Regions from separate parts of the Rhizobium sp. X9 genome, predicted to be linked through region 2. Evidence: riboswitches for the same ligand, from Rfam matches in the RefSeq annotation. Region 2 holds a riboswitch; the other holds the start of a gene.
What was found. A riboswitch is a leader RNA that binds a small molecule or an ion and turns the genes downstream of it on or off. The one in region 2 is predicted to bind glycine.
Positions count from the first base shown of each region.

Region 1 (12,054 bases), on a different replicon from region 2:
GTTGGAGGTGGCCTTTTCGCGGCGGATATGCTGCTCGCGTGTCTGCAGCGACAGGCGATAGGCGCGGTTGCCACGCGCATCGACCGAAACGCCGACCAGACGGCCGGGCATGGAGCGCTTATGCGCATCCTTCACTGACATATAGGCAGCATGTGGGCCACCGTAACCGACCGGAACGCCGAAACGCTGCGAGGTGCCGATGGCGATATCCGCGCCCATCTCGCCGGGTGACTTCAACAGCGTCAGCGCCAGAAGATCGGCGGCGACGGCGGCAATCGCGCCGGTCTGGTGCAGGCGGGAAATCAGACCGGAGAAATCGCTGACATGGCCGTGGGTGCCCGGATACTGGAAGATCGCGCCGAACACGTCGACCGGGTCGAGATCGGTGAACGGGTTGCCGACGATCACCTTCCAACCAAGCGGGGCCGCGCGGGTCTCGATCAGCGCGATGGTCTGCGGATGGCAATTGGCATCCACGAAGAAGGCAGTCGCCTTGGACTTGGCGACGCGCTGGCACATGGCCATGGCTTCGGCAGCCGCCGTCGCCTCATCGAGCAGCGATGCGTTGGCGACATCGAGGCCGGTCAGATCGCAGACCATGGTCTGGTAGTTCAGCAGCGCCTCAAGACGGCCCTGGCTGATTTCCGGCTGGTAGGGCGTATAGGCCGTGTACCAGGCCGGATTTTCCAGAATGTTGCGCTGGATGACCGGCGGCGTGATCGTGCCGTAATAGCCCTGGCCGATCAGCGAGGTCAGCACCTGGTTCTTGTTGGCCGTTTCGCGCAGGCGGTCGAGCGCCTCGCGTTCGGTCAGCGCAGCACCCCAGGTCAGCGGTACCTTCTGGCGGATGGAGGAGGGAACGGTGGCGTCGATCAGGGCATCGAGGCTCTTGTAGCCGATGACCTTCAGCATCTCCGTCATTTCCGACAGCGACGGCCCGATGTGACGCCGGTTGGCAAAATCATAGGGCTGATAGTCGGTGAAATGGAATTCTGTGGGCGTCGTCATTACGCGATCAGCTCCTTGTAGGCTGCCTCGTCGAGCAGCGTCTCGGCATCTGCGGCGTTGGAGAGCTTCAGCTTGAAGAACCAGCCGGCACCCTGCGGATCGGAATTGACCAGCGAGGGATCGTCGACGATGGCCTGATTGATTTCCACCACTTCGCCATCCAGCGGACAATAGACATCGGAAGCCGCCTTGACGGATTCAACGGTCGCCGCGTCGCCATCCTTGGAGAAGGTGGCGCCCACTTCCGGCAATTCGACAAAAACGAGATCGCCAAGCTGTTCAGCGGCGTGGCTGGTGATGCCAACGGTGGCGATATCGCCTTCGAACTTCAGCCATTCGTGTTCTGCGGTAAATTTCAGCATCGTATTTTCTCCGGAGATGGGATGAAGATTATCGTTTGTAGGTGGGCTTGATGAACGGCAGGGCAGCGACGGTGACGGGCAGATATTTGCCGCGCACTTCCGCAAAGATCGCCGTGCCGGGAGCCGTGTAGGCCGTTGGCACGTAACCCATGGCGACGGGGCCTTCGACCGACGGGCCGAAGCCGCCCGAGGTCACTTCACCGATCTCCGTCTTGCCTTCGGCATCCGCAAACAGCTTCGAATGGCCGCGCACCGGCGCCTTGCCCTCGGGCTTCAGGCCGACGCGACGGCGCGACGTGCCGTCTTTCAGTTCGCCGAGAATGCGCTCTGCGCCGGGAAAACCGCCCTCGCGGTCGCCGCCAGCGCGGCGAGCCTTCTGGATCGCCCATTCGAGCGAAGCTTCGATGGGGGAGGTCGTGGTGTCGATATCATTGCCATAAAGACAAAGGCCGGCTTCCAGACGCAGGCTGTCACGCGCGCCAAGACCTATCGGCTCGCAATCGGGATGTTCGAGCAGGGCCTTGGCAATCTCTTCCGCCTTTGCGGCGGGCACGGAAATCTCAAAACCGTCCTCGCCGGAATAACCGGAACGGGAGACGATGCAGGGCACGTCATGCAGCGGAATTTCCAGCACATCCATGAACTTCATTTCGGAGATGCCTGCCCACAGTTCGGCCAGAACCGCTTCAGCGCGCGGTCCCTGAAGCGCGATCAGCGCCCGATCATCGAGCAGGGTAATTTCACAGTCGTCGGAAAGATGCGCCTTCATATGGGCGACATCGGCGTCCTTGCAGGCCGCGTTGACGACGACAAAAAGATGATCGCCGCGATTGGTGATCATCAGGTCGTCCAGGATGCAGCCGTTCTCATCGGTGAAGAAACCGTAGCGCTGGCGGCCTTCCTTGAGACCGAGAATATCGACTGGCACCAGCTTTTCCAGTGCAAGCGCTGCGTCGGCATTGTTGCCGGACTTCGCCTTCACGATCACCTGGCCCATGTGGGATACGTCGAACAGGCCGGCGGAGGTGCGGGTCTGAAGATGCTCCTTCAGAACGCCCGCCGGATATTGCACCGGCATGTCGTAACCGGCGAATGGCACCATGCGGGCGCCAAGCGAAAGATGCAGGGAATGCAACGGCGTGATGTCAAGCTCGGCGGTATCGTCCAAGGACGCCTCCAGGGTTGCGCGAAAAATCGCGCGGGCTCAGGTCATGGCGTGAAAAACACGCCGGGTTCAAGAGCCCCCTCTGTCCTTGTCGCCTGAGATTGTTATCCCTTCGGCGAGCCGTCCTTATGAAAGGTGGCTTCTCTCCAGAGTTCCGTCATCACCGCTGGTCCTTTTGCCTGAGAGTTTCCGGGGCGGTTGCTCCTTCGGCACCGCATTGAAGCGGCTTCTCCCAATGGTGATGCGACGCTCATTATCTGCGAAGCCCCGCTGTTGGCAAGGACCAAATGACGCATCTGAACAGATTCTTGCTCCATCTGCGCCATCGCCACCGAAAGACGCAGTCGATAGTTTGGAAGCGGTGTGCCATCAGTCTGATTTTTTCTCCGGCAGGCCCTTTCGTTTTGTCGATGCCAGTTCATCAAGTTCCTTTTCTGTCATGGACTTCTCCATGCTTTTTGAAGCACCTTGTAAACTGGATTTTTTGACTTCGCCGCGTTTTGCGGCCAGTGCCGCACCTGCTGCTTTCTGTTGCGCTTTCGACTTGGCTGGCATGTCGGATCCTCCTTCCGGAACGGTCTTGTCGCGAGGGAAATGTTGCGCTCCAACGATGGTTCCCTTCGAGAGGTTGGGGCTGCGGCAAAATTCCCCTTTGAAATCGGCGAGAAAGAGGGGTATCGCGAGAATATGGACGTAAATCGAAAACGACGGCTGGCAGGGGTGGAGAAAATGCTTCGCATTTTCTGTGCAGCCCTGATGTTGTCGCTCGGTTTCGCGCATAAGCCTGCACTTGCCGCCGCCCCGGAAGTCGTGCTCGATGAGAGCTACCGGCTGCCGGACGGAACCTTTGCCGAGATTTGTCTGGGCCACAGCGGTGGGGTGAATGCCTCGCATGCCAAGGATGGCCCCGCCCATTCCAGCGACGCAATCCTGTTTTGTGAGGCGTGCCTGCTGGCCTCATCCATTCTTGTGCCGGTCCCCGATGCGGCGGGCTGGCTCAGAACAGAATTCGCCTGGCTCGAAAATCGCTTATCCGCAGAGTGGACTTTCCGCTCGGTCCTGACGATCCGCAAACCGGCTGCACGCGGCCCGCCATCCCTGTCCGCCTGATCTCTTCGCTTCACAGGATCATCGCCGCCGGCTGGCGGCAAGCAATGGCTGCACTGCTTTATTGGCATCAGTCGCAAGGACAAGACACATGAAAACCACCAAGATCATCACCTGCACCCTGTTCATGGCCTCCGTCTCGACGGCACAAGCTTTCGCTCACGCGACCTTCGTTGACGGTTCGGCCGAACAGGACAGCACCATCGTTGCCGCACTTCAGGTACCGCATGGTTGCGATGGCGGACTTGCCACCACCGAAGTGCAGATCAAGCTGCCGGAAGGCTTCATTTCCGCCAAGCCACAGCCAAAGGCCGGCTGGGAGCTGGAGATCATCAAGGGCGACTATCAGAAGGCCTACAAGAACCACGGCAAGGAGATCAAAAGCGGGCCGGTCGAAATCCGCTGGAAAGGCGGCAACCTGCCGGACGAGTTCTACGACACCTTTGCCGTGCAGGGAAAAATTTCCGGCATAGAGGCGGGGCAGGACCTGCCCTTCAAGGTGACGCAGCTTTGCGGCGACAAGGGCAAGGTTTCGTGGGATGAGGTGGCGGCCGCTGGTGTCGATCCTCATTCACTGAAAAGCCCGGCTCCGACCATCCGTGTTACCGAAAAGGCCCATGCGGGCGGACATGATCACTCTGCCATGGCTATGGACATGGACATGAATATGGATGTCGCAAAGGCCGGCAGCCTCGAACTCTCCGCCGGCACGACAAAGGCGATGCTGCCGGGTCAGCCCGTTGGCGGCGGTTACGTGACGATCAAGAATACCGGTGACAGTGACGACAAGCTGATTGGCGTCGAATCCTCAGCCGCCGGCCGTGCCGAAATTCACGAAATGGCCATGGTCAACGACGTCATGAAGATGCGCAAGCTGGATGACGGCGTCGTCATTCCCGCCGGCCAGACCGTGGAGTTGAAGCCGGGCGGCCTGCACATGATGTTCTTCAACGTGAAGAAGCCTTTTGCCGAAGGCGACAAGGTGCCGGTAACACTGATCTTTGAAAAGGCCGGTAAGGTCGAGATCGTGCTTTCCGCCGGCTCGGCCAAGGGCGATGCTCACCAGCATAATTGAGAACTAAAAAACGGCTACCGGAACGCGTGACAAGTCCGGTAGCCGCAAGTTTTTTAGATTATGTCCTTGCTTTCAGCGCCGTGACGGAAAAGGCGTGATGGCCATCGCCTCCGTGATTTTTCCGGCATTCGGTGAGAAATATTTAGAAAAACAGCCTGACATCAGCCTGAATGCAAAAGCGGAACATTAGATGTTCCGGATATAAGAGATAAGATTAGAATATTCATATATCGATTTGATTTGTATTGATATTTTCAGAATAGGTTTTCGCGTTATTTTCCTCATAGGCTTCCACGGCCTGATCGAGTGTCGCCTGTCGTTCGTGACGCTGGCTGGCGACTGTCAGGAAATAAAGCGTCAGGGCGGGCGGCTTGATCGCCGTCATCAGGGATCTGAGCTGGAAGTCGTCTCCATGTTCCGCCTTGCGCGCCAGTTCGTGAATGGCCTCTTCAACCTCAGTTCTGCGCGGCACGCGCTGCGAAGGCTTCACGGCCTCAAGCGCATAGGCAGCCGTATTTGCTGAAACGGAAAGAACCTGTGTCATCCAACCTCCGGCCATCTTCGCCGACCTCTTAAAGAACGGAGATTAGCATCTGCGCCTTGTTGGAAGGCTAAATCGCGCAGCTGTAATTTAATCGTATTTTAATGGACGAAAGTGCCAGACAAAGGGGTTTCGCGTGCCGTTTCTATGGTCTAGAAATGCATCGGACAGCCCGGTCCGGCAATTTCCTCCGGAGACAATCCCTCATGGTGAATATCGTTCTCGTCGCCGCAGGCGGCGCAATCGGTTCCGTATTCCGTTATCTGGTCGGTGTCTGGAGTGTGCGGCTGGCGGGGCCGAACTTTCCCTGGGGAACGCTGGCGGTCAATGTGGCCGGGTCGTTCCTGATCGGTCTTTTGGTCGAGCTTGTGGCAAGGCGTCTCAATGCGTCGATGGAAATGCGGCTGTTCCTCGTCACCGGCGTGCTCGGCGGGTTCACAACCTTTTCGTCCTTCTCGCTCGATGCGGTTGCGCTTTTTGAACGCGGCGCGCTCGGTCTTTCGGCCGTTTACGTCATTACAAGTCTTGTGGTTTCCATAGCCGCGGTTTTCGCCGGGCTGGCCTTGGGCCGCAGTTTGTTCTAAAGGCTTGATCCAAACGGCGCGCCACAGATATGGGCGTGCGATCAGGACAGAGAGACTGGAAATTTCATGGCAGGTATCGAGCATATCAAGGTCGAGGCCGACGAGGCCGGTATGCGCCTCGATCGCTGGTTCAAGATTCACTATCCGGGGTTGGGTTTCGGGCAATTGCAGAAGCTGTTGCGCTCCGGACAGGTGCGCGTGGATGGCGGCCGGGTAAAGACGGATGCGAGAGTGCAGCCGGGACAGATGGTGCGCGTGCCGCCGGTCGATTCCGACCTCAGGGTCAAAAGCGGACCGATCGGCTCGAGGGACCTCAAGCATTCCGAAGACGCGGAGCTTCTGGCGCGCATGCTCCTGCATGAGGACGACAAGGTATTCGTTTTCAACAAGCCGGCCGGCATTGCCGTTCAGGGCGGCTCCGGCGTCAACCGCCACATCGACGGACTTCTGGAGGCCTGGACCAGCCCGAAGGGTGAAAAGCCGCGTCTGGTGCACCGCCTCGACCGCGACACCTCCGGCGTGCTGGTGGTCGCCCGCACCCGGGGCGCTGCGCAGAAGCTGACGGCCGCCTTCCGCGAGCGGGATACCAAGAAGACCTATTGGGCACTGGTCAAGGGCGTTCCTCGCAAGCATCAGGACAAGATTTCCACCTGGCTGGTCAAGGAACAGACGGCGGACGGCGACCGCATGCGCATCGCCAAGCACGGCGAGGAGGGGGCGGATCACGCCATTTCCTATTACCGTGTCATCGATACCGCCGCGCAAAACCTCGCCTGGCTCGAGATGGAGCCCTATACCGGCCGTACCCACCAGCTGCGCGTCCACGCCCTGCATATGGGACACCCGATCATCGGCGATCCGAAATATTATATCGACGATCCGAACTGGGACTTTCCGGGCGGCATCCAGAAGCGCCTGCATCTGCATGCGCGCCATATCGACATTCCGCATCCGAATGGCGGCCGGCTTCGCGTCAGCGCGCCTTTGCCGCCGCATATGGTACAGACTTGGAACTTGCTCGGTCTAGACGTGGCCGATGGCGACAGGGAAGACTAAAAGTCGATGAAACTCGTTCTTTTCGATTGCGACGGCACGCTGGTTGACAGCGCCGGCCTCATCCATGCCGTCATGTCCGATACCTTTGCCGATTTCGGAAAGCCGCGTCCGGATATCTCGCAGACCAAGGCGATCATCGGCCTGACGCTCGATATCGCCATAGCCCGCATGCTCGGCAAGACGCATGTGGATGACGAGGCGCTGGCGATGACGCAGCGCTACAAGGAAATCTATCATCCGGTCCGCGCCCGTCCGGGCATGATCGAGCCGCTTTTCGACGGCATCGCCGCGCTGATCGATACGCTTTCGAAGCGGGACGATGTGCTGGTCGGAGCGGTCACCGGCAAAGGCCGTCGCGGCCTGACCCATATTCTCGAAACGCATGGTTTTACCGATCATTTCATTGTTTCGCGCACGGCGGATGATTGTCCTTCCAAACCACATCCGGCCATGGTGATGGAATGCTGCCATGAAACCGGCATGGTTCCGGCCGACACTGTCGTCATCGGCGATGCGATCTATGATATGCAGATGGCAAAGGCTGCAGGCGCAAAGGCGATCGGCGTCGCCTGGGGATACGCCTCGGTCGATGACCTCTGGAAGGCCGGCGCCGATGCGGTTGTCAGCCACCCGCGCGAAATTTCGGCCTATGTTCCCGCCGATATTCCTGAATAACCCTTTCTATTCGACTGATGAGGACGTGCCATGCGTGATCTCCTGAACGACCTTACGGAGGGCCTGAGCCATCCCGATCCGATCCTGCGCGCGCAAATCCAGATGCAGAAGCCTTTGCCGAAGCGCTTCTATAAGGATGTCACCGTCGCGGAAGCCGAAGATGGCGGCTTCACCATCCTCCTCGATGGCAAGCCGTTGCGCACACCCGCCAAGAAGCCGCTCATCGTGCCGTCAAAGGCGCTTGCCGGCCTGCTTCGCGATGAATGGGATGCGCAGACGGACGTCGTCAATCCGGTGGTCATGCCCGTATCCCGGCATGTGAATACGGCCATTGACGGTGTCGCCAACGACACCCAGGCCGTTTTTGAGGATATACTCCGGTTCTCCTCATCCGATCTTCTGTGCTACCGCGCCGGCGATCCGGCCGCACTGGTTCAACGCCAGACGGACCATTGGGATCCTGTGCTTGACTGGGCAGCCAATGTGCTTGGCGCGCGCTTTATCCTTGTTGAAGGCGTCATGCATCGCGAGCAGCCGAAGGAAGCTATCGCTGCCTTTTCCGTCACGCTCAGAAAATACGATAAGCCGATCGCGCTTGCCGCCCTGCACACCATGACGTCGCTGACCGGCTCCGCCATTCTGGCGCTGGCGCTGGCGGAAGGAGAGCTGACGCTCGAGGAAACCTGGGCGCTGGCGCATCTTGATGAGGACTGGACCGCCGAGCAATGGGGCGAGGACGAGGAGGCGCTGGAGCGCCGCGCCGTCAGGCTCATCGACATGCGCGCGGCCCTCAATGTTCTCGAGGCGCTGAAGAGGGCGTCTTAACGCTTTTCTAACCCTGATATCAGAACATGCGGTTACCTCACGTTAGGGGAGCCGCAGATCATGATCATAATGCTGAAACGCCTTGGCATCGTTGTGCTGGCGTGTTTCACGCTCATGTCTTTCAGGCTTGAACCGGAAGCGACCAATGCCGACCGGCTGCTTTACGATGTGCGCGGCGCATTTGTCGCGGCAAGGCCCGATGTCGCGCCGGCGTTGATGCAATCCATCCATGCGCAGGTGCAAAACGCCATCAAGACGACGGCGCGCGGCGAAATCAGACCGCGCGTGGTGCTGACCATCCGCCTCGCTTCCGTCACGCGCGGCCCATTTCTCTTCGGAGAACGGGCGTCCGCCAAGGTCATCGTGCGCGCCGCCGCCGTGGCGACGGGTGAGGTAATCGCCGAAGCCAAATTCACCGCTACCGTCGTCAGCTTCGACAACCGGTCGATCGAGCAGGAACTTGCCTATGGCGTTGCGGAACGTGTCATCCGCGAGTTCCGGCTGAGCCGGCCCGGTCCGACAACGCTCGCGACGGCATTGTTTCCGTGAACCGCAGCGGAAACCTGAAGATAAAAGAGAGCAGGGAATCCTGCTCCAAGACTGACTACAGACACCGAGAGCCTACACCGGCTTTTTAAGAAGACCGGTGGCCAGGGCTTGGAAGGCCTCGACAGCCTTCGGCAGGACTTTCTCGGGCTTGTCGCTGGCGGCAATCCAGAGCGCGGCATTGAGCGCGGCGCCACTTAGAAGTCGGGCCGCAGCTTCCGGGTCGACTGGTTTGAGGGTTCCCTGCTCGATCAGCCGTTGTACCGTCCGCTTTGTTACCTGCAGGCAATTGTTCTGGCTGGGCCATTGCGACGGATCGCCCAGCACCGCCGGCCCGTCGAGCAGAACGATACGTTGCACTTCCGGATCAAGCGCCATCTCGATATAGGCGACACCTTCAGCCAGCAAACCCTGCCAATCGTCTCCTGCGCGTGCCCCGATTTCCTGGGCGCGTGACGCCATTTCAGAATCAATCTGATTGACGGCTGCGGCCAGAAGCCCCCGTTTATCCCCGAAATTATGATAGAGAGCGCCCCGCGTCAGACCGACTTCTGCGGTCAACTCGTCCATGGATGCAGCCGCATATCCCTTTTCGGCAAAGATCTTGCGCGCAGCTGCGATCAGCCTTGCGCGGTTCTCCTCCATTGTCTCGGCACGTCGTCTCGCCATCGGTTCCTCAAATTCACATGCATCACGTATATGAACTTGACATACGGCGTGTATGTCAGCTATTTCACATACGCACCGTATATGTAATGAGGCGACTTGTGAAGCTTTGAAAAGCTCTGCTGCGCTCATCGGTGCCAATTCAATTATGAAAAAGAGAGATCCAAAATGACTGAGCGCGAAGCAATTTTTCCCGCAAACAGACACGCTCTTTACGAGGAGCATGGTTACTCGGCCGCTATCCGGTCTGGCGACCTTCTATTCGTTTCAGGGCAGGTTGGCAGCCTTTCCGATGGGACGCCAGAGCCCGATTTTGAACGTCAGGTCCAGCTGGCTTTCGCAAATCTCAAGGCGACGCTGGAAGCGGGCGGCTGCACGTTCGACGATATTGTCGATATAACGACGTTCCACACGGACCCCGAAAACCAGTTCGGGACCATCATGGCCGTCAAGCAGCAGATTTTCAGCAAAAAGCCTTACCCGAACTGGACGGCAATCGGCGTCAACTGGCTTGCCGGTTTCGATTTCGAGATCAAGGTTATCGCCCGCATACCGTCAGACGCATAATTCCTATTTCGGGAAACCTCTGCGAGACGGCGTTCTGAAAACGCCGTCACGCCGCCGTTCTTCTACCCTTCAACCAAGCCGCTCGGCATGCCATCTCAAATGGTCGTCCATGAAGGTGGAGATGAAATAATAGGAGTGGTCATAACGCTCGTGCATGCGCAGTGTCAGGCCGATCTCCGTGCCCTTGATCGCCTCTTCGAACAGCCAGGGCCGCAGCCCGTTTTCAAGGAAACTGTCGGCCTTGCCCTGGTCGATCAGGAATTCAGGAAAACGGGCGCCGTCCTCAACCAGCGAGCAGGCGTCATATTGCCGCCATGCGGCCCGGTCCGTGCCGAGATATTTTTCCAGCGCCGGTTCGGACCAGTCGGCGGAGGAGGGCGCGACGATGGGAGCAAAGGCGGAGCAGCTTCTGAAGCGGTCGGGGTTCTTCAGGGCAATGGTCATGGCGCCATGCCCTCCCATCGAATGGCCGAAAATGGCCTGGCGGCTCATATCCGCGCGGAAATGCTGGCTGATAAAGGCCGGCAGCTCTTCCGTCACGTAGCTGTACATGCGGTAATGCTCGGACCATGGCTCCTGCGTGGCGTCGAGATAAAAACCGGCACCCTTGCCCATCTGCCAGTTGGTCAGCTCGTCGGGCACGTCATTGCCACGCGGGCTGGTGTCCGGGCAGACGACGATCAGCCCGAGTTCGGAAGCCATGCGGCGATATTCACCCTTTTCCATGACATTGGCGTGGGTGCAGGTGAGGCCGGAGAGATACCAGACAACCGGGCAGGGCTCCTGGATCGCCTTTGGCGGCACGTAAACCGCAAAGGTCATCTCGCAGTTCAGGGTTTCGGATGCGTGCGAAAATACGCCCTGCATGCCGCCAAAGGCCGTATTTTGCGAAATGATGTTCATGAAGCCATTCCCTTGAGAAGATTTCCGTTCAGCCTGCAAGCGAGACTGCGGCATTGACCGCCGCCGCAACCAGAACCGTGTTGAAGAAAAAGGAGACGATGGAGTGCAGCAGCGTGACCTTGCGCATGGCGGTCGTGGTCACCCCCACATCCGATGTCTGTGCCGTCATCCCGATCACCACCGAAAAATAGAGGAAGTCGTAACCGCAAGGCTCTTTCGTTGCCGGAAAATCCATGCCGCCGCGATGCTGGCGCTTGCCGTCTACCGTGGTCGGCCTCCAGTAAAGATGAGCGTAATGCATGGCCGTCATGGTGTGGATCGTCAGCCATCCGAAGATCACGGAGGCGAAGGCGATGAGCAGCGTCCAGACCGTTTCGCCGCTATGGTTGAGCGCCTGAAACAGCGACACGACGGCAACGCCGACCGCAAGCAGCGTGATCGCAATGATGGCGATTGCGGGCAGGTCGTCGCTGTCGGCGTGGGCCTTCAGATGCTGCGCCGTCAGTCCCGGCAGGTGAAAGGCGGCAAGCGTCAGATAGGTCAGGAAAAACAGAACCGCAGCGACCTCGATGGCGAGCGACGGTGCCAGCGTCAAGGCAAGGGCAAGGCCCAGGGCTCCAGCCAGAAAAGCGATGACGAAGGGTTTATGGCGGCGATAGACGTTGCTTCTCGGGGGGGCCGGGGTCATGGGCTGCGCCTTTCTGTTTGCGCGCTCATTTTTTGACACGGCGGCAGAAACGGTCAAGCGTCTCCAGAAAGGCGGAACGGTCGCGCGGCGAAAAAGCCGCATTATATCCCTTGCTCTCGCCGGTTTCGCGCAAATGAGCGCCAAGATCGCGCATCGCCGTCGCCATGCCGATATTGGACGGATCGAAAACGCGGCCCGTCGGGCCCGTCACCAACGCGCCCTTGGCAACGCAACGCCCGGCCAGCGGCACATCGGCAGTGATGACGATATCGTTTTCACCCGCATG
Region 1 is NZ_CP071311.1:1,197,130-1,209,183, forward strand. It holds gene gcvP (aminomethyl-transferring glycine dehydrogenase) at 1-1,008, opposite strand, end outside; gene gcvH (glycine cleavage system protein GcvH) at 1,008-1,370, opposite strand; gene gcvT (glycine cleavage system aminomethyltransferase GcvT) at 1,399-2,538, opposite strand; glycine riboswitch at 2,693-2,780, opposite strand; gene JZY08_RS05815 (DUF3008 family protein) at 2,905-3,090, opposite strand; gene JZY08_RS05820 (hypothetical protein) at 3,265-3,645, shown strand; gene JZY08_RS05825 (copper chaperone PCu(A)C) at 3,734-4,717, shown strand; gene JZY08_RS05830 (hypothetical protein) at 4,941-5,261, opposite strand; gene crcB (fluoride efflux transporter CrcB) at 5,465-5,842, shown strand; gene JZY08_RS05840 (RluA family pseudouridine synthase) at 5,909-6,898, shown strand; gene JZY08_RS05845 (HAD family hydrolase) at 6,905-7,573, shown strand; gene JZY08_RS05850 (ATP12 family chaperone protein) at 7,604-8,398, shown strand; gene JZY08_RS05855 (hypothetical protein) at 8,459-8,947, shown strand; gene JZY08_RS05860 (TetR/AcrR family transcriptional regulator) at 9,020-9,613, opposite strand; gene JZY08_RS05865 (RidA family protein) at 9,779-10,177, shown strand; gene fghA (S-formylglutathione hydrolase) at 10,247-11,080, opposite strand; gene JZY08_RS05875 (DUF1345 domain-containing protein) at 11,109-11,768, opposite strand; gene JZY08_RS05880 (YaiI/YqxD family protein) at 11,794-12,054, opposite strand, start outside.
Region 1: another riboswitch for glycine. It lies ahead of gcvT (glycine cleavage system aminomethyltransferase GcvT); the one in region 2 lies ahead of JZY08_RS21185 (LysR family transcriptional regulator).

Region 2 (12,054 bases):
CCCAGGAGGGGCACGATCAAGTAGATCAGGCTCGTAAAGACCGAGACGGTTGCATAGAGTTCCGAACGAAACAAGAGCGGTACTTCGTTGCACAGGATATCCCGAAGTACGCCGCCCAGACATCCAGTCAGCACGCCTGCCGCCACCACGACAACCAGCGGCAGGTTGAGGTTTGACGCAATCTGGCAGCCGATGACGGTGAAGACGACCAGTCCTATCGCGTCAAGAAAAAGGAACATCTTGCGCAGGTGATACATATATCGGGCGATCGGGATCGTCGTCAGCGCAGATAATCCCGTCACGAGGAGATAGCTGGGATTTTCGACCCACGATAGCGGATAGTGGTTCAGAAAAACATCGCGCACGGTTCCACCGCCGAGGGCGGTAATGCATCCAAGCAGAAATACGCCGATCCAATCCATTTCGCGACGGCCGGCGGCGAGTGCGGCTGTCATGGCCTCTGCGACAATCGCAACGAAATAGAGAATATGGATAATGTCGCCCGTCGGGGGAAAGATCATCAAATAATCTGAAAATTCAGTATCTGCGAATGACATGGGTTCATCGCCTATTCAGTAGTTCATCAAAGGATATGCCTGCGGGTTCCCGAATGACGGTCGAACCCCGAGGAGTGGTGCGGCGCGCTCGATGATGTCGCGCACCATCGGCGCGGCATTGAAGGCCGCCAGGCGCCCGCCACGCTCACCGGAAAGCGGGGCGTCAATGATCGACAGCACCAAATAACGAGGGCGGTGCATGGGGAATGCCGCGAGGAATGTATTGAAGTTCAGGTTCTTCGCGTATTTGCCATTGATAACCTTTTCCGCTGTCCCGGTTTTCCCACCTACATCAAAACCGGCCACCTGGGCGTTTCGGCCCGAACCTTGGGTGCCGTTGTACCAGAACAGCTCGCGGACCTTTGCGCTGGTCGAGGCCTGCAGGACACGCCTGCCGGTGATTTGGTGACGCCTCCCACTGTCGGCGATGAAGGTCGGGTGCCGAAATATGCCACCGTTTACGAGGGCCGCCGCAGCCGCAGCCGTCTGTAACGGTGTCGTGGCCAGACCGTGACCGAACGAAATCGTTGCGGAATTGATCTTTTTCCAGTTCCTTGGCGCTGCGGGCGAGGCAATTTCCGGTAACTCCGTCTGCATCTTTGACAACAGGCCCAGTCTGAAGAGAAATTGCTGGTGACTTTCCAGGCCAACGAGATCAGCGACCTTTGCCGTGCCGATGTTTGATGAGTAGCGAAAGACTTCCCGGATTGTCAGCGGCCGTCCTCGGCCGTGAAAATCCCTGATGATGAAACCACCCATCTTCAGCGGGCGGGAGGCATCAACGACCGAGTTCAGATTGACGACGCCTGCATCAATCCCCATGGCAAGGGTGAACGCCTTGAAGGTCGAGCCCATTTCAACCGCTGAATTGCTCATGCGGTTGAACCATCCCTTTTCGTAATCCCTGTCGATCGTGCCATCGGCAAGGCGCCGCGAAGGTTCATTCGGGTCATAGTCGGGGACGGACGCCATCGCGAGAACCTCGCCTGTGTCGACATCGATTACGACGGCACCTGCCGCTTCCGCCCGATAGTTCCTCAAGGCATCGCTAACGACGTTATGCACGATGCTCTGAACGCGCAAATCGATGGACAGCCGGACCGGTTCAAGCTGGGTGGGGTCGGTAAGGCCAACTCCACGCAGGTCTGCCAGGCCTTGCCTGTCGAGATAGCGCTCAATGCCCGCCAGCCCCTGATTATCGATGTTGACATGCCCGACAATGTGAGATGCCACTGGCCCGCCAGGATAAAACCGCCGCTTTTCGGGTCTGAATCCGATGCCCGGGATTCCAAGGCGCATGATCTCAGCTTCCTGGCGGGGCGTAAGCTGTCTCCTGATCCACTGGAAACCGGAGTCAGACGTTAGTTTTCTGTGCAGGTCAGCCCAATCCAGGTCGGGAACAACAGAGGCGAGCTTTTCGATGGCCTCATTTGCATCAACAACGCGGCGAGGCTCTGCATAAAGCGAGATGAGATTGATATCCGTTGCGATAAGCTGGCCGTTGCGGTCCAGAATGTCGGGGCGGGAGGCGATTATATTGGGAGATCGTGGAATACTCGCCGTCGCGTCACTCTCGGAAAAATAGCCATATTGCAGAAGGCGAACTGCGATCGCGGCATAACCGATCGCAAATGCCACGATTAGCAGGCCCACCCGCTGACGATTTCGAGCGGATGTTTTTGCGCTGCGTTTTTTGGCAGGGAGAACAAGGTATCCGACGGTACCTCTCCTGTAACGAGCAATCAAAGACATGAAAATACTCCACGCTCAGGTATCGGGAATAGGGTGGGAATGCGGGCAGGTACAACCGGTCACTGCACGCGCGCAGGACAGACCCTGTCACGCGGCATTTTACACCGCGCCAAATCCCGGAAAATTCGGCAATGGCGCAGGCTTGATCTGCGCATAATCAGGAACACCACAAGGGCTTGAGGCTTTCACTGATGAAGTCCATGGCAACACGTATCCGCGGCGTGTCGCGCACGTCTTCGTGGATTACCAGCCAAACGTCGATCCTGACGCCGGGATCGAGTGGATCGAACCTCACAAGACCGTGTTCCGCGGCGAGGTAGGCGGGCAGCAGTGCCACCCCACAGCCGCCGGCGGCGGCCGCCGCCTGTATGCGCAGGTCGTTGCTGCACATGAACACCTCGTCGGCGGAAAGCCTGTCATCAAGCCAGCGATAGTGATCCGACTCCCGCATGGTATCATCGTAACTGATATAGAGAGGAGGGCCGTTTCTCGTCGGGTAGGCAGGGTCGGCATAGAGGAAATAGGGCAATTGTCCGAGGCGACGCGCAACCAGCGTGGCTTCGCTCGGCCGCTTGAGGCTGATGGCAATATCCGCTTCTCCCTTGGAGAGGGACATCGCTTCCATGGTACCGACAAGACGGAGCCTTACGTCAGGATGCTGAGATTGCAGCGCGGAGATTTGCGGCGCAATGAAGCTGTAGAGCAGCGATGGCGGCGCGGATACCACGATATCACCTTCGATACCGTTCTGGCCGGAACCGGCGCAACGGCTCAGAGCAAATGCCGATCTGCTCATGTCCTCGGCGAAGTTCGCGACGTCGCGTCCCATATCGGTCAGTACATATGATCTCGGCCTGCGATCAACGAGCTTCACGGAAAGCGAGGTTTCCAGCGATGTGATGCGCCGACTGACGGTCGTATGATCGACGCGTAGCGCCTTGGCGGTTGCCGTGATCGAACCGTGGTGAGCAAAGGCGGAGAAAAATCGCAAATCTTCCCAATCGACCATTTTAAATTTCCTGAATTAGGTAGTGTTCCTACAAGAACCGCGTAGCGGTATCATCGCGAGAAGGCGGATCGCGAGGTGCTTGCGCCACACCTGTCGAGCGCCATTGCCCGGTGAAACCGCGTAAAGCCGTTCAAATTTTGAAGGTGACTGGGGTGAAATGCCGCCGCTGACGCCTGCTGGCATGAGCGCCGGCGCGCGGGAATCCGCAACGCTTGACAAGGTCGTGTGCGGCAAATGGAATTGCCGCCATTGTCAATGAAAATGGTCTTGAAACTGCGTCAACGCAATTGACTGTCGATAGGGAAGGGTGACTTCCAGCCATAGGTGCTCCTTGCCCGCTTTCTTGGGCTTTTTGGCACCCCCTCTGTCATTGGCCTGAGAGATTCGCTCACCTTGTTTCGGCGAACTTACACCATCGGCGCGAGCATCAGCTCGCTTTTCAGAGTTTGTATGATCTTGCAGCGGTCCTTTTGCCTGAGAGTTTCCGGGGTGGTTGCTCCGTCGGCGCCGATGTCGGGAGATATCGGTCTCTCCCGCTGCTCGATATGTGTTGTCCCATGCTTCTGTCACGAGGTTTGAAGCACTGTGATCTGCCGTTTCCAAGAGCGAAAGGCCCTGGATCCGCTAAACCGAACGGCGCGAGATATGGTGCCGTTTATGGCATAAATTTGACCCGCAGCGTTATTCTTAATCATTGCGCGCTCAGAATAACGCTATCAGATGACCAAAAGGGGCGTCTTTCCTTTCACGCGATCATAAAGATCGATCGCATCCTGCATCAGCATCCTGACGCAACCCGAGGAAGAATTTTTACCTATGGTTCTCCAGCTCGGTGACCCGTGAATACGATAGAGCGTATCCTTGCCGTTCTGGAAAATGTACATGGCGCGCGCGCCGAGAGGATTCCGGGGGCCGGGGGCCATTCCGCCTGCTTCAACACCATATGGCTTGAGTTCAGGATTGCGGGCGATCATATCGTCCGGCGCCTTCCACCTTGGCCATTTCTGCTTCCATTGAACGACGGCGCGCCCTTTCCATGATCGGCCCTGAGTTCCAAGCCCGACGCCGTAACGTATGGCTCGGCCACGGGGAAGAACCCAGTAGAGGAACCTCTCATTTGTATCCACGACAATTGAATAGGCAGGCTCTGCGGTGATGTATTCGACCTCCTGTCGGAGGTATTGTGGGTCAATGGCGCGGTAATTGACTGCTGGAACGTCAAAGCCGCCATCCGCCAGCGCAGCATAAATTTCGTCGTAAGCGAAACCGGTACCCGCAGGCTTTGGCCTGTTGTCCTTCTCCGTTTTTGCGGCTGACGTCGTTTCATTCTTGTTTTCGGGCAGGGTAGCCGCGGCAACTTCGAGTTTCGTCTTGGGAACCTGCTCGCAACCTGTGGCCAGAAATGAGCTGATTGCCAAGGTGAGCAGCGATCTGCGAGACAAGTGAGAATTGATTTTCTGTTCCAAGGCTGTTCTGCTGTCGAATTCTAGGGGCTATGCCGGGATCGGGGCGGACAACCGGCAAAGCGCCACGGCCCGGATGTCTGCTGCGCGACAGAAACCATGAAATCTGCCCATTCGATACTGCGCAAATGCGCAGATTGGCCCTGCGCCATTCCCGGTAAGAACGGCTTCGGTGTGTACTCGGGTCTATCTTGCAAACACGACTTTTTGCCCTCTTCCGATAACTTCCGGGTCGGTCATAAAATCCGTCCGGTAACCGGTTTTGGGTCCCACTTCTGACGCCAATGGATCAAATCTGCCGCGCTTTTTACCAGCGTGTCATAGCGCAACGTCGCGGCCTTCATGACGTACATCTAGTCTAAAAACACGCGAGTTATCGCTCCATTTTCGAGCGAAATCGTTCTCGCCCGCCCGGAAAAACCAAGAACCGGCCAATACCTCCGTTGGAGCCCTTGATGCTCCAATAAGCTGTTTAGCCAAGCTGCCAAGCGCAGTAGCTTTGAGCACAAGCGGGTGCTTTGAGTACAGGACAGAAGTCCTCAATGGCGAAGTTAGCATTATCTTTGGCCAAATGTGTCGGTGACTCAGCGTTGGTCTTAACGCGATGCCCCCTTAAACTCCAAAGCTCGAGAAGACGAACCTCCTGGCCATGGAGATCCGCAACTTAATGAGCGCAGACTTTTCTTACGGACAGTGGGAGGCAAAGATGCATAGACACTCGGATATCTCGAATATAGGGGTCGTTGAGATTGTTAAGTCAGCGATCGCTGATGGAAGGGCAAGTTTCAACGTCCAATCAGTTCATTCGGTCGAACCATTTGATGCTGTGTTCTATCGCGAATGCTTAGCAACGTTGCAGGGAACAGACGGCTGCCATTATGGCGCGGGTATATTTATTCCGACGCTTGAGGAGTTGGGATACTGCTCGTTGATTGACGAGAACGTGGTCCGCCTCGCCCTTGACGAGCTGGAAATCGATCCCTGTGCGGTCCTCGGCTGCAATATATCGGCCGATAATCTGCGCAATCGCGAAACGTGGGACCTGATTGCCGGCCAGGTCCGGTCTCGTCCAACACTAGCGTCTCGATTAGTTCTCGAATTGACGGAGACGCGGCCACTACTCGATGTGACACGATCGGTAAGCATGCTGAACGAGATGCGGGAGTTGGGATGCCGGATTGCGCTGGATGACTTTGGCGCAGGCTACGCATCTCCGCAACTACTCCGCTTGGTTGATTTTGATATCGTCAAAATCGATCGGTCGTTCTTGCAGCCCGCAAGACGGTCTTGCTTGGACCTTGATGCTCTGGCGCATCTTATCAGCTTCGCGTCTTGCTACTCTCCTGTAGTTGTCATGGAAGGCGTCGAGACGATCGAAGACGCGCAATCAGCCGCATTGTGTGGTGCGACACACCTTCAAGGTTACGGAATCTCACTGCCGGTGCCAGTTAGTGCGAACAAAACTGGATTTAGGGGTAGTTACGCTACGCAAGCTGCAGATATCACGTGCCCAAATGTCGCCCCGGGCTCCGCCTCGAATGTTTACCGCGCACACCATGATGGCCGGCTTAAATCGTGGCCTCCGGGAGAGAGCCGCCAAGCTCCCCTTACTGTCACTGACTTTCCTTAAACTCGAGTCGAACTAGCCAACAAGAAAATCGCAGGTAACATTCATGATTCATGCCAGGAACATGAATACCGTACATGAGTCAATTCGTTCAACTGCGGCGGGCGCTGTAGTCTCCCCGGTCGGAAGTGTCGAACCAGAGACGGTCGGGGACATTTCCGCGTTCCGAGTGCGTCCAACATTTCGAGGTTCGACCGCGCTTTTTCGTGCCGACGCGGCAGGATTTTTGATTCAATATGCAGCTGCGTTTGTTTATCTTTTGGTAAGGAGCCCTACCGGCTGGTATCTGGCGGGCGCAATCGCATGAAACTAAGTGTTGATCAGGCTCACAGTAGCATGCGGTCGAATCGGAATAGCCTTGTAATAACAGTCGAAAATCTGCGTCACATTGCGTTGTGCTATGGCGATGGGATTGCTGCTCGAGTGCTCTACACTGCATGCCGCAGAATAGAATCCATTTTGCCAGACTCATTCGGTGCCCTAACGATCGAGCCGTCAGGATTGCGTATCCAGGGGTGGGGCTGGGACGGTGAGGTTGAACAGACAAGAGTGCTTCCGGCTCTGTTGCTTCTTTGCGAGCCGCCCATTGATATTGGACAAACGAGAATCAGCGTGGCGGTTAGCGTAAACAAAACTCAATGTTTTCCCGCCTTCGACCACAAATATTGGGTTCCCGCTTGTTTCGAACAGTATAGATCAGACATGGAGATTGCTGTGGTGCTCTACGATGCTTTGAGCAGTAACCGCGTCGACTTGGTGGAGTACCCGTTGAATGCGGTAGAGAGCAACGCCCGATGCCCGTACCACAGGATCCAGTTAAAGAACATCCGATGTGGTACAAGGGTGATAGCAACAGAGAATATTCCGAGTGTCTTGGAGCGATTGCGCCTAACGCGTGCCTACGACCGATACTTGGTCCATGCGACAATAGATCGTCTGAAAACTCGTCCAGATACGAAGCTCGGTTGTGAAGTGTCAGCCTTGTCTGCTGTTGATGATATCTGGTGGACTTCGGTTCGGGACGAGCTGACCCGAAATCCATCTATTGCAGGACGCTTGGTCATCGAGATCAGGGAAGCGAGCGATCCGGAAAGCCGGCTACAGATGACTGGCTTCATCCTTGCTATGCAAAAACTCGGCTGCGGCGTGAGTTTCTCGGGCTACGGTAGTGGAACGGCGTGCCAAAGATGACAATGGCGTTTGCGGTTATCTAAACTGTCGACCGGTGGTCTCACCTCTGTTGATCCTAGGCCTCGTATCTTCCTGCACCCGTAAACCGGGCGCAGATTTCTCGCTGCCCGTCACTACGACAGCGAGTGGTGCGGTCACCGTGACCGCTTTTGTGGCAAGCACGGCCGTGCGGCTCTTCCGAATTCCTTGCGCTCGCAATGATAAGTAAGTGCTTCAAAAAGCTTTGCGCGGTCAGATTAAATGCGCGTGCGTTTTGCGTGGAATGAAGTGCCTGCTCCGCTGCCTTCGGCGACCACATTCTCTACCATTCCTCGGGCTGCTCACATCACGACCGAATAAGAAGGTGTCGATCCAACGGGAATCTGGGCTCGGCTGACGTGCGGCGTGCGGTCTGCCCCTGGCAAATAGAAGGGGGAGTGCCTGTGAAAGACTTTTCTGCATTCAAGACAATCTCCCTCATGGTCGGCACGACACCTCGACGACCGCTCCGTAGGAGACTGGCGGCTGTCGGCCAAAGCGTCAGTCGCCTTATAGGCCGATATCCAGTCGATCCCGGGGCGAGCAACCAACTTGTCACCCTCCCCGGGAACACATTCCTTTATCCTACTGCGCACCTTTTCGATATCGGCCAATCGTTGGGAAAAAAGGCAGAAACGTCATCGCGTCACCATTGGCCCCTCAACACTTTTCATGTCGGTCTTTACAAGCAGGAAATACGCTAGTGCTGAGAGGATGGAGATTACTGCAGCGGCAACCAACGCGTTGACGTAAGAATCGGCATGTTCGACCATGAAGCCTGTAACGATTGGCGCAAAAGATCCTGCGAAATAACCTCCGAAGTTCATGATGCTTCCGAGAGAGCCAACCTGGCGCTTCGAAACGGCAATAGTGATCATCATCCACGAAGCAGCACTGGCCAAATTTATGAAGAACATTGCGAGGCAGATATAGGCGACAGCCATTGTCGCGTTCGGCGTAAATGCCGCCGGTAGCGTGAAAAATGCACCTCCGAGCAGGCCGACGCAGACCGGCCACTTTCGGCTCGAAATGGCAGACATCCCGCGTCGCATCAACCTGTCAACGACCTGCCCTGAAACGAGCATTCCGGCGGTTCCAAAGAGATAAGGTATAGCAACGACCCATCCAGTATTCTCGACCGTAAAGCCACGAGAATGTTCAAGATAACTGGGGAGCCAGGTCAAATAGAGCCAGACCATATACACGACGCCCATGAAGCCTAGAATAATTCCCCACGCGGTACGGTGCGCGAACAACGATTTCCACTCTTTAACTGTCAGTGGTTGATCAGTCTGCTTGTCCGATCCCTCGTCAATGAAGGCCGCTTCGGCTGGCGTAAGTGCCACTTCATTGCGATTCCGATACATTAAATACCATCCGGCCGCGACGATAATTCCAAGAGCCCCAGTAATGATGAACATCCAGCGCCAACCAAATGCGACCATCATCGCCGTTAGCAAAGGAGGGGCAATGCAGGGTCCAATGCAGGACGAGGCAACAATCATACCTGTTGGCTTTCCTCGCTCACCAATATTGAACCATTCACTGACCACCTTAGCGCCAGCTGGAAATTGTGGAGCTTCGCCAACACCGAGTACTGCTCGTGCGACAATCAATTGCGTGGCGTTGTTGACCAACCCGCAGAGGATTTGCGCCACTGACCAGAACAACATTCCAGCGCCCAGCATGATGCGGGACCCTAACTTGTCCAGAAGTGCACCTGTCGGAAGCTGCGCGAATGCGTATGCGAGTGAAAAGGCAGACAGCACCATACCCATCTCACTTGGAGAGAGTGCCATTTCGTTTCTAATAGCGGTGTTGGCGATCGAAAGCGCACTCCGATCGACATAATTGATGATGCCGGCCGTCATCAAAAAGCCAACAGCGATCCATTGTACACGGCGTAACCGCGCACTTTTTGGTTTTTCAATTGTCATTGATCCTCCCGAACTCCTCACTCATTATTGCGTTACGTATCGATCAGGGGGCGATCGCGGCTTCGCCATTCATCTCAGCGTCACAGACCAATGCCTTGCGTAATATGCCAGTCCGTTGGATAAGCGATTTAGTCGCTAAGGATCGCTGACTTTCGCCGCGCGACGTTGTCGATGTTTGTTGAACAACGCAACCTGCTCCGACCATCTGCAGATTTACACTCCCGTTAACTCGTCTTGCGAGGCTGTTGCTCAGTCCGATTTGGCCAAAAACACGTCTTTAATTGCCTCGCGCAAACAATGCACCGCTGCCCGACAAGCTTCCTATGCTTCTTCATCGGCGCCTTCGATTTCTCAGGTCGCAAAAGAAGGAGCCGCCAATGTAAAGGGAGCCATCTCGGTGGGACGAGGCTTCCCGTGCCGTTGCAAGGGGGGTGGCATTTGCCATGAGCATCATGCGTGGGTGTAAGGACCAAGTGCACGTTCACATCCGAACATTACGTACCAGTGTAATGAGACCCTTTGAGATCGCACCTTCCGGACAATGTAAGAATGTGCCGCCGGTTAAGACGAATGCTTGAGACCTCTAACTTTTACGATTGAACTGTTCCCGGTAGTCTGCCGGTGAGACCCGAAGTCGCCGTTGGAATACCCGACGCATATTGTCCGCACTTCCAAAACCAGAATTGTAAGCAATTGCCTTCAAAGGCTGGCAGGTTTCTTCCAGTAGATGCCTTGCGGTGTCTAGCCGGGCCTGCTCGACGAATACGCGGGGGGTCACACCTGTCACGCGTGTGAAGTGACGCGAGAAGCTTCGCGAACTCATTCCGGCGATTGCCGCGAGTTTGCTCAGATTGTAGTCGTCGCCCGCATTCTCCATCACATGTGCTTTCACGCGAAAAATGGACATATCGCCATCGGGTGGTGCACTCAGTTGGGGCAGATATTGCGTATGTTCCGCTCGGCGTTTGGCCACCACTACCAGTTGCTGCGCGATCCGTAGCGATAGTTCGGCGCCGTGATGGTCAGCTACAAGCGTCAATGCGAGGTTGATTGCCGCGGCTACCCCAGCTGACGTAATGAGAGTCCCACTTCGCATAACGATGCGGTCAGCTTCAACTCGGCTGGAAGGAAAGCGCGCGCCAAGTTCCTGGGCCGATTCCCAGTGCGTTGTCACGGTGTGGCCGTCTAACAAACCAGCATCACCCAGCGCGAAAGCACCAGTGCAGATGGAGCCATAAATATTCGCTCGCCCGCAAACCTCCCGCAACCAAGCGCAAAGCGTAGGATCGTGAGTGTACGTAGGTGAGCTTGCAACAAGAACGACGTCATAGTTACCAATGGCCTCTTCACAGCAGAGATCGGGAAGGACGTGCGACCCGTTACACAGTCGAACGGGCCCGGGCTGGGCCGACACGAGCAAAAACCGATATCCGTCTTGTGGCCCAAGCAACGTGTTGGCTTCTGCAAACACATCCATCGGTCCATCCAAGTCTAATGCAGTAGAGTCTGGACTAAAGGCCATAATAACGGTCCGTTGAGCGCACATCAGATTTCACCTTCACCGGCGAAGCTGATTCGACCGTGCTCACGGCCAAAAGCGTCGAGAAAAGTATCAAAAGCTGCACAGACGGCGTCCAGGCAAATGGGTACGTTCAGGTCATTCGGTGCTAGCTTTAGGTTTACTTGTACAAAGTAAGCTCGTACCGAAGCGTGGAGTTGGCCAACGTTATTAAATAACATAACATGAAAGGCCAAATTTTGAGACTTGGAGCGAGGCATTGAAATCATCTTCTTGCGCAAAGTTATCCGGGCCTTTCCGATCAAGTGTCCATGAGCGCAAATTTCCCTCACCACCTTAAGGCTGGCTTAAGGCTACCATTGAACCACAATCTTTGCCGCCACCAACGCGTGAAGCTGGCGCAAACGATGCGAGCGCATCTGCTCGTCTCGCTGCATGCTGATGTCTTAAATAACCGATCGGTGAGGGGGGCGAGCGTCTATTGGCCATCTCCCAAATCTTCGGACGCGCAGGCGGAGGAATTCGCTACTAATAATAATCTGGTCGTTTCGGCGGGCTCCATTGATACCCACGAACTTCCCCTTGGCGTGAGCGCGATCATGGAAGATCTGATTTTCCGGGAGAAACAGGTCTTCTCTTTCGAAATTCAGCGCTCGATGGTCACAGCGCTTGGGCGCCGCGTGCCGCTCCTGAAGAACCCGGAGCGCCACGGGAATTTTCTATTACTGCGCACAGGAAATATTCCAAGTATACTTTTGGAAATGGGTTTTCGTTCAAACCTAAAGGATGAGGCTCTGCTTAATGACAATGACGATCAGCACAAAATCGTACTTGGATCAGTGGAGGCTATAATCGTCTGTGTGCATCGATTCGCTGCCGTTGGATTCACCCAGTAAGTACTTTGGGCGACCGGGCGGGGCCTCCAGCGAGGATAAATCTCATGCTCCTCGCCGCTGACCTATTTCCGCCCCGTCATGGTCG
Region 2 is NZ_CP071312.1:1,367,226-1,379,279, forward strand. It holds gene JZY08_RS21175 (trimeric intracellular cation channel family protein) at 1-557, opposite strand, end outside; gene JZY08_RS21180 (penicillin-binding protein 2) at 573-2,309, opposite strand; gene JZY08_RS21185 (LysR family transcriptional regulator) at 2,467-3,318, opposite strand; glycine riboswitch at 3,771-3,864, opposite strand; gene JZY08_RS21190 (L,D-transpeptidase) at 4,035-4,784, opposite strand; gene JZY08_RS21195 (EAL domain-containing protein) at 5,431-6,411, shown strand; gene JZY08_RS21200 (EAL domain-containing protein) at 6,832-7,599, shown strand; gene JZY08_RS21205 (MFS transporter) at 8,256-9,554, opposite strand; gene JZY08_RS21210 (GlxA family transcriptional regulator) at 10,138-11,100, opposite strand; gene JZY08_RS21215 (N-acetylmuramoyl-L-alanine amidase) at 11,385-11,969, shown strand.